Regions from separate parts of the Candidatus Methylopumilus turicensis genome, predicted to be linked through region 1. Evidence: predicted binding sites of a transcription regulator. Region 1 holds the regulator's gene; each other region holds the start of a gene.
What was found. The regulator sigma-54, encoded in region 1, starts transcription at its own class of promoters, with help from an activator protein. The targets are predictions, from matches to a motif close to TGGCACNNTTCCTGCT.
Positions count from the first base shown of each region.

Region 2: BN1209_RS03330 (ammonium transporter) is a predicted target of sigma-54. The motif match lies at 2,005-2,020, and genes of this name have one in related genera.
Region 3: glnA (type I glutamate--ammonia ligase) is a predicted target of sigma-54. The motif match lies at 1,771-1,786, and genes of this name have one in related genera.

Region 1 is NZ_LN794158.1:111,948-115,206, forward strand. It holds gene hprK (HPr(Ser) kinase/phosphatase) at 1-209, opposite strand, end outside; gene hpf (ribosome hibernation-promoting factor, HPF/YfiA family) at 228-554, opposite strand; gene BN1209_RS00620 (RNA polymerase factor sigma-54) at 585-2,066, opposite strand; gene lptB (LPS export ABC transporter ATP-binding protein) at 2,096-2,818, opposite strand; gene lptA (lipopolysaccharide transport periplasmic protein LptA) at 2,828-3,259, opposite strand, start outside.
Region 2 is NZ_LN794158.1:631,584-634,842, reverse strand. It holds gene BN1209_RS03340 (heavy-metal-associated domain-containing protein) at 1-227, shown strand, start outside; gene BN1209_RS03335 (hypothetical protein) at 227-625, shown strand; gene BN1209_RS03330 (ammonium transporter) at 716-1,921, opposite strand; gene BN1209_RS03325 (DUF3301 domain-containing protein) at 2,227-2,538, shown strand; gene gluQRS (tRNA glutamyl-Q(34) synthetase GluQRS) at 2,551-3,259, shown strand, end outside.
Region 3 is NZ_LN794158.1:1,707,050-1,710,308, reverse strand. It holds gene BN1209_RS08625 (hypothetical protein) at 1-42, opposite strand, end outside; gene glnA (type I glutamate--ammonia ligase) at 306-1,715, opposite strand; gene BN1209_RS08615 (rhodanese-like domain-containing protein) at 1,964-2,419, shown strand; gene aroE (shikimate dehydrogenase) at 2,435-3,259, shown strand, end outside.

The DNA of each region.
Region 1 (3,259 bases):
AAGCCGTTCAAGTAGTCCATTTCCGCACAACCTAGGACTTGAACGCGGTTGGGATGGACGAAATTACGATGACCAGTTAAAGCCAGCGAGGGCTTGGAAACTGTCTCACTGTTTAATAAATTGTCTCCGCCAGATTTACCCGCCACCCAAGTGAGTTTGAGCTTGCGGCGGGTTTCTTGGTGAAGCTGGTGTACGCTAATTTCGGCCATCAGAAGTTACCTAGTGAATTACTCAGTTGCTTGATGCTTCACAGCACCATTTGTTTTGTGATGATCCGCATTTTTTTCTTTATGTTTCAATACCTGACGATCAAGCTTGTCGGCCAATAAATCAATGGCGCTATACATATCTGCATCACTTGATTCGGCATGCAAATCAGCCCCAGGAACATGAATCGTCGCTTCAACTTTTTGTACCAGTTTTTCCACCGACAATGTCACTTTAACATCAATCATATGGTCAAAATGATTGCTGAGTTTAGCCAATTTTGTTTCGATATATTCACGTAACGCTGGAGTAACTTCTAAGTGATGCCCCGTTAAGTGTAAATTCATGATTAACTCCTTTTGGTAGTGATGCAAGTCTTACAAGGACTTGCGTTGGTTGGCCGCAGGTATGTTAAGAGACTCGCGGTACTTAGCGATTGTACGTCTTGCAACGACAATGCCTTGTTTTGATAATACTGCAGTTAGTTGATTATCTGAAAAAGGTTTTTTTGGGTTTTCTTCTGCCACCAATTGTTTAATCAGAGCTCGAATGGCTGTTGCTGAACATGCGCCACCTGTATTTGTCGAGACATGGCTTCCAAAAAAATATTTTAACTCGTAAACGCCACGTGGTGTGAGCATGTACTTTCGCGTCGTTACACGTGAGACAGTTGATTCGTGTAAACCAAGTGCATCTGCAATTTCACGGAGTATCAAGGGTCGCATTGCAATCTCGCCATGTTCGAAGAACTGACTTTGTTGGTCAATGATTGCCTGAGACACTCTTAAAATCGTGGAGAACCGTTGCTCAATATTTTTAATCATCCATTTTGCTTCTTGCATTTGGCCATTTAAATATTGGCTTGAGCTATCTCGATTACGTTTCAGAATATCGGCATAGAGCTTATTAATACGTAATTTAGGAACGACCTCATCATTCAAACTTGCAAGCCATTGCCCTTTGACTTTTTTCACCATAATTTCATGTTGAATATAATGACCTGAGGCGAGTTTTGTGAATTCACTTCCTGGGCGCGGATCGAGATGCTTAAGCATTTTCTGGGCTAAGCGAAGGCTCTCATCATCGCAACGGAGGTTTTTTTTCAGTTTGGCAAAGTCGCGTGACGCGAGTGATGGTAAATGTTGCTCCGCCATTTGCAGGGCTAAATCAAACACGTTTTTATTCTCTTCTCGCAGTTCATTTGGCAGCAGCTTGAGTTGCAATGTGAGGCATTCGGATAAGTTTCTAGCCCCCACGCCTGGTGGGTCAAGGTGTTGTATGTGTTTGAGTGCAGTTTCAAGTTCCAGCATGTCCACTTCAAGTTCTGCGTTGAGAATTTCAGCGATTTCTTCGAGAGATTGCTCTAGGTATCCATCTTCATTAATCGCATCAATGAGCACCATTGAAAGCAGTTGATCTCGATCTGAGAGCGGCATTAAATGAAGTTGACTGATGAGGTGTTCGCGCAAGGAAGGTACAACGACTTCTTGAAATGTGTAGTCGATATCTTCATCAGCATGGTTGTTTTCTTCCCAACGATGATTGCTGGTTCCACCAAAGTAATCATCGCTTAATGAGTCTTGAAATGCGCTTTCGTTCTGATTTTGCTCGTTTGTTTGGGCAGGAGTAATGCTAACCACTGAATCTGCTGTCGCAAACCCTTCTATGCTGAATTCGTTTATATTGTCTGACCCATCGTCATTTTTATCCGTGCGTTCGAGCAATGGGTTTTCTTGCAAGATGGTTTCAAGCTCTTGATTGAGCTCTTGTGATGAAAGCTGGAGGAGTCTAATAGACTGCTGCAGTTGCGGGGTTAGCGCTAAGTTTTGTGAGAGTTTGAATTGTAAGCTTTGTTTCATTGAGTGCTTGATTTGGCTGATCTCGCTGATTAAAGACGAAAATCTTTCCCTAAATAGACTGCTCTCACGTCTTGGTTTTCAATAATTTCTGCAGAAGTGCCAGAGGCAAAAACACGCCCCTCATTCACAATATATGCGCGATCACAGATACCCAATGTTTCTCGAACGTTATGGTCGGTAATCAGCACACCAATGTTTTTGGCCGCTAAAAATTTGATGGTTTTTTGAATGTCCAGCACGGCAATTGGGTCAATACCCGCAAAGGGTTCATCCAATAAAATGAATTTTGGGTCAGTAGCTAAGCAACGTGCAATCTCAACGCGACGCCGCTCCCCGCCAGACAAACTGATGGCTAAGTTGTCACGTATATGAGAGATATGCATCTCCTCCATGAGTTCATCAAGCCGCGTCTCTAGTGCACCAGGTGTAATCTTCTTTAACTCCAATACAGCACGCACATTATCTGCTGCACTTAACTTTCTGAATACAGAGGGCTCTTGGGGTAAATAAGAAATTCCCATTCTTGCACGCTGGTGAATGGGTAAACGGCTAATGTCTTTACTATTTAGAATAATGCGCCCATCGTCAGAGGGGACTAAGCCAACAATCATGTAAAAGCTGGTTGTTTTACCGGCACCATTAGGCCCTAGCAAGCCTACAACTTCTCCACTTTTAATGTGTAGCGAGATGTCTTGTACGACAGTGCGTGCTTTGTATTTCTTGCGTAAATTTTGAACAATTAACTCGGTCATGGTGATGCTTTATTGATTATCTTGCGCTGGTTTACTTTTAGGTTGAATAATTGCCTTTACACGACCCGTTGGCGTTGCTGGTGTGGCAGACTTTGATCCGCCGCCAATGACTTCAGAGTATTCGGCATTAGCGTCATACATAATGTAGTCGCCATGCACGATATCGTTGGCACGTTTTACCCATGCTTTGGAGTAAAGCTGGACTTTATCCATCCGACCATCATATTCGATACGTTGTGCAGAGCCTTCCATGTACTCATCTTTTCCTTCACGCTTTTGTTTAAACGTCGTAGGATTGCCGTAAGAGGAGCTGTGTTGAAAGCCGGACTCGTCTTCACGCACCACTAACTTGTCTGCTTTGATGAGTAATGTCCCCTGTGTAACAATCACATTCCCAGTGTAAACGCTAATTTTCTTGGCATCATTCACCGTCACAGTATC
Region 2 (3,259 bases), 520 kb from region 1:
AAGGCATTAATAAAAAACTGCGCGAACTAGACGCTACCCAAGATGTTTGGGTGGACTTAAAAAGCCGTGTGGTAGTGGTTGAACTCAAAGACCAAAAAAACATGAGTTTAGAGGTTTTTACAAAAGTGATTAAAGACGCAGGCTACGAGGTGGCTAGTGTTGAATATATCAACAAGACACTCGTTGAAATCAAAGCTGACCATTCCCATGTGAAGGAGATGAAGTGATGAGCGCTCAACCTCAAATACTCTCAATTAAAAAAATGCTCGCGGTCAACTGGCTAATTCTTTTTACCAGCAGTGCAACGCTGATATGTTGCGCCATTCCTGCATTACTAGTGAGCTTAGGCTTGGGCGCAGTGATGGTTGGCCTGGCCAGCAAAGTGCCACAACTCATTTGGATTAGCGAGCATAAGCCACTTGTATTCGGTATCGCAGGAACGTTATTACTACTTGCTGGGCTGATGCAGTGGCGCGCTTCTAAGTTAGCTTGTCCAGCAGATAAACAGCTGGCCCAAGCTTGTATGAAGGCAAGAAAGATGTCGAATGTGATTTATGGCATCTCGTTACTACTATTTGCTATGGGTTCTTGGTTCGCTTTTGTTGCGCCCTATTGGATTGACTAATCCAAACTCAGCATCAAAAACTTGCCATTTGAAGTTAAAAAGGCTCAGAAGTTTGTTCTGAGCCCTTTTCTTTACTGCCAAACTTCAAGCTTATTCGTCACCACCGCCCATATTTGGCGTTGTAGTGATTTTATGAATCGCCAAGTCTGCTCCCATATATTCGTCTTCAACATCCATCCGAATACCGACCAACTTTTTAATTAAACCATAAACAATAAAGCCACCAGCCAAAGCAATTGCAATACCTAAGCCTGTACCAATCAACTGTGACATGAGACTTACATTGCCCATACCGCCCAACGCCTTAGCACCGAAGATGCCCGCCGCAATGCCGCCCCAGGCACCGCACAAACCATGCAATGGCCACACCCCTAACACGTCGTCAATCTTCCAGCGGTTTTGAGTGAGTGTAAATGCCCAAACAAACAATGCACCCGCCACAGCGCCTGTCACTAAAGCGCCGAGTGGATGCATCACATCTGAACCCGCACACACAGCAACCAAACCAGCCAATGGGCCGTTATGAACAAAGCCAGGGTCGTTTTTGCCCATGACTAATGCGGCAATTGTGCCACCAACCAGCGCCATTAAAGAGTTCATTGCTACTAGACCAGTCACACCAGTTAAGGTTTGCGCTGACATTACGTTAAAACCAAACCAGCCCACAGTAAGAATCCATGCACCTAAAGCCAAGAACGGGATGTTTGAAGGTGGATAAGCATGCAAGCGACCGTCTTTACTGTAACGACCATGCCGAGCGCCTAATAAAATCACAGCACCCAGAGCAATCCAGCCGCCCATCGCGTGCACCACAACGGAGCCTGCAAAATCATGAAACTCAAAACCGTAACTTGCTTTGAGCCATTCTTGAATGCCATAGTGATGGTTCCAAGCAATGCCCTCGAAAAATGGATAAACAAAACCAACTAACAAGAAGGTTGCGGCTAACTGAGGATTAAACTTTGCACGCTCTGCGATACCACCAGAGATAATTGCAGGAATGGCAGCGGCAAACGTGAGTAAAAAGAAAAACTTCACTAAGTCATAACCATTTTTTGCTGCCAGCACATCCGCGCCTTGAAAAAAGCTCACCCCATACGCTACGCCGTAACCAATAAAGAAATAGGCGATGGTCGAGATAGAAAAATCTACCATGATTTTGACCAATGCATTCACTTGGTTTTTACGGCGCACCGTGCCTACCTCCAAAAAGGCAAACCCTGCATGCATTGCCAAGACCATAATGGCCCCTAACAATACAAATAAGACATCACTCGCCGACTGAAGCGCTTCCATAAATTCATCCTCGTTTAAGTTTTTTTAATTATCTTGTTTAGGTCTGCCAATGCAAAGGTCAGCCTAAATTAACATTAATCCCTAGCAAAAACTAAGCCAGGTTTTATAGACCCTTGTTTTAAAATCAATTTATTTTCGATTAAAATCACAATGACGCACCAAAACAATGCAACTATCCGTGCAGCGCACTAATTAAGTGCAAAATCAAACCTATTGCACAACAGCACCCTTCAAGATTCATGCATGACGAATCTGCTTGGATTGTTTAAACTCTAAACATATTCTTTAATGAACAAATCCTTACCGTGGAAAATCTACTACTTATCATCATTGTGATGTTGGCCTGGTTCTGGTTCGACAGCATTTCAGCGCGTGATATGGCCATCGAAAAAGGCCACGACCTGACACATCGCACCAACTTACAACTATTAGACGAAAGCGTAGCATGTGTGCGTTTACGTTTAGGGCGTAATGCAAAAGGCCATGTGCAAATACTCCGCACTTATGAGTTTGACGTCAGCGCCAACGGTGGTGATCGCATGCACTGCCACCTTGTCTTGCTGGGGCGAGATTTGCAGTCTTGGTATATCCCACCTTACCTGGAGGCCGTTCATTAAAACGGCGAATCCATGATAGGTCGATTTGCTCCCTCCCCTACAGGGCCACTTCACTTTGGCTCGCTACTAGCGGCGGTAGCAAGTTATTGCGAAGCCAAGTCACAAGATGGACAGTGGCTAGTTCGCATGGAGGACCTTGATAAACCAAGAGAAATGGCTGGTGCTGCCGACCATATTCTACGCACGCTTGAAGCCTTTGGGTTCGAATGGGATGGCGAAGTTGTTTATCAGTCGCGGCGCAGTAGCCTTTATCAAGATGCACTATCTCAGTTACAAAAAAAATCCCTTATTTATCAATGCGATTGCTCGCGTAAAGAAATTGCAGACGCTTACAATCAAAGGCCTGCTCAGCATGGCATTGATGGTTTAATTTATCCTGGTACATGCCGTCATAAAGCAAAGATAAAACTACCACACGCAAGCCGCGTCGTTGTTGATTCAAATCCAATCGCTTTCACTGACGCAATTCAAGGCAATATTCAGCAAAATCTTGCACACGACATAGGCGACTTTGTATTAAAACGTGCTGATGGCTTATACGCCTACCAACTCGCCGTCGTGGTAGATGATTTCGTACAAGAAATTACCCACATTGTGCGCGGGGCGGATTTGCTCGACTCAACACCACGCCAAATTTATCTGCAACAAAAGCTGAACTACCCAACGCCACAATATGCCCACATACCAGTCGCTAGCAACACAGCTGGCGAAAAGCTAAGCA
Region 3 (3,259 bases), 160 kb from region 1:
CAGCGCAGATTGACATAATGCAACAATCACATTTGTTTTCATAAAGACTTTGTGGAGAATATTTTAAGGAAAAGTGTACGTTTTAAGCGGGGGCTAATCAATGAAGTTTGGCCAATCCGCATCTAAAGTGACATATTTTGCGGCTTAACCCACTAGGGGCCAATTTACTGAGCGTTTAGGTTATGTCCGTTGAACATATCAGCTAAAGCTGATTGTTCTAAGGCCGGAAGCCAGTAAACTCCCAAGTAAAGTGCGAAAAAAAAGGCGGGTGACCCCGCCTTTTTGACTTGCTAATTTAAAGCTAATTAGCAGCTATAGTACAAACCAAACTCAGCTGGGTGTGGTGTCATACGTAACTTGTTCACTTCTTCCATTTTCAATGCAATGTAAGCATCGATCCAGTCATCAGAGAACACACCGCCACGCGTTAAGAACTCGCGGTCTTTGTCCAAGTTAGCCAATGCTTCTTCTAATGAAGCACACACTGTTGGGATCAAAGCATCTTCTTCTGGTGGAAGATGGTACAAGTCTTTAGTTGCTGGCTCACCTGGGTGAATCTTGTTTTGAACGCCATCAAGACCAGCCATCATCAATGCACTAAATGCCAAGTATGGGTTAGCGATTGGATCTGGGAAACGAGCCTCAACACGACGTGCTTTATCAGAGTGAACGAATGGGATACGGATTGAAGCAGAGCGGTTTTTAGCTGAGTAAGCTAATTTAACTGGCGCTTCAAAGTGTGGAACCAAACGTTTGTATGAGTTAGTACCTGGGTTAGTAATCGCGTTCAATGCTTTAGCGTGCTTGATAATGCCGCCGATGTAGTAAAGCGCGAAATCGCTCAAACCTGCGTAGCCGTTACCAGCGAACAAGTTTTTGCCATCTTTCCAGATTGATTGGTGAACGTGCATACCTGAACCGTTATCGCCAGCGAAAGGCTTAGGCATAAATGTTGCAGTTTTACCGTATGCGTGTGCAGTATTCAACACTACGTATTTAGTAATTTGTGTCCAGTCAGCGCGCTCTGTCAATGTGCTGAATTTAGTACCGATTTCACATTGACCAGCAGTAGCCACTTCGTGGTGATGCACTTCAACAGGCACGCCCATCTCTTCAAGTGCGATACACATTGCAGAACGTACGTCTTGCAATGAATCGACTGGAGGCACTGGGAAATAGCCACCTTTAACGCCAGGGCGGTGACCAGTGTTACCACCTTCAAATTTTTCGCCTGACGCCCAAGCACCCTCTTCAGAATTGATACGCACTGAGCTACCGCTCATGCTGACATCCCATTGGATTGAATCAAAAATGAAGAATTCTGGTTCTGGACCAAAGTATGCTGTATCGCCGATACCGCTTGATTTTAAGTATGCTTCAGCACGTTTTGCCAAGCTACGTGGGCAACGGTCGTAACCTTTACCATCTGTAGGGTCAACCACGTCACAAGTTAAAATCAATGTTGGCTCGTCCATGAATGGATCGATGTTCGCTGTATCTGGATCAGGCATCAACTGCATATCAGATGCTTGAATACCTTTCCAACCAGAGATTGAAGAGCCATCAAATGCGTGGCCTTCAGTGAATTTTTCTTCGTTAAATGCTGAAACAGGCACAGTAACGTGTTGTTCTTTACCACGTGTGTCGGTGAAACGGAAATCAACAAACTTGATGTCGTTATCCTTCACCATTTTCATTACGTCGGCGATAGCCATTGAGTTCTCCTAAAGTACACTTAATAATTAAACAAAAAATCAGACATATTTTACGAGCAAAAAATATGCCAATATGAAATTCGTATATCTCATTATTTTCACACATATAGTTAGAAAAGAGAACCAAAAACGCACGCCCTAGTTTTGTGCGTTACATGTAAATTTGCACCAAATTAGTGCGCCCGTGCGATTGTCCCTAAATACCGCTATACTTTCAGCATAATTGTAAAGATGACAGAGGAATTAAAATGGAAACCATTTCACCTATTTTAGAAAAAGCAAAACAACGTGCCGCAGACTTAAATCTTCCTTATGCTGGTGCGTTAACACCGAGTGAGGCATTTAAGATTTTGCAGTTGACGCAAAATGCAAAATTGGTTGATGTGAGAACACGCGCTGAGTTGGAGTTGGTTGGACGTGTTCCTCAGGCAACCCATATTGAATGGGCGTTCTATCCTGGCATGGTGGCCAACCCAGATTTTTCCGCTCAAATCAAAACCCAGCTTGATCCTGAAGCGCTCACCATTTTTATGTGCCGCACGGGTGGCCGTTCACATAATGCCGCTGTGTTAGCGGCTCAACTCGGCTTTTCAGAAGTCTACAACATGCTAGAGGGCTTTGAAGGCGAAGCAACGCCAGATACTAAACAGCGTTGTAAACTCAATGGCTGGAAAGCGGCGGATTTGCCTTGGACAAACGCTTAGTCGGTATTTAATGATATGACCGATTTTTACGCCGTCATTGGCAATCCGATCGAACATAGCAAGTCGCCTGTGATTCACCATGCATTCGCGCAATTAACGCATCAAGACATTCAATATGAGCGTGTGCTTGCCCCTTTGGATGCATTTAACGAAACAGTTCATGATTTAATTAGTCATGGTTTTAAAGGTGCGAATGTCACGGTCCCTTTTAAGCTCGAGGCATTTGCGATAGCCAACCGACTTACAGAGCGTGCGCAAGATGCGGGCGCAGTGAATACGTTAATATTTGATGCAGAAGGCATCATTGGTGACAACACAGACGGTGTAGGCTTGGTTCGCGATATTACCCAAAACATTGGGGTTGCATTTGCGGGGAAGCGCGTGTTGCTCATTGGCGCTGGCGGAGCCTCAGAAGGTGTGTTGCATCCTATTTTGGCTGAACACCCTGCGCTACTGATTATCACTAATCGTACTTTGGACAAGGCGCTTAACATGGTCAAGCGTGTAGAAGCGCGCGACGAGATGTTGTTTGTTTCTATCAATGCCTATGCGTTTGATGATCTGCATGGTCAGCAATTTGATATTGTCATCAATGCGACTTCTGCTGGATTAACTGACAGCCACTTACCGCTTCCAACAGGAATTTTTGCGCCCAATGCCTTAGCTTACGACATGATGTATGGTCGTATCACACCATTTATGGCATTTGCACTTGACCATGGTGCAACTGTGTTTGGTGGACTTGGTATGCTAATAGAGCAGGCCGCTGAGGCGTTTTCTCTATGGCGTGGTGTGCGCCCACCAACGGCGCCGGTCATTGAAATGTTCAAACAACAGGCT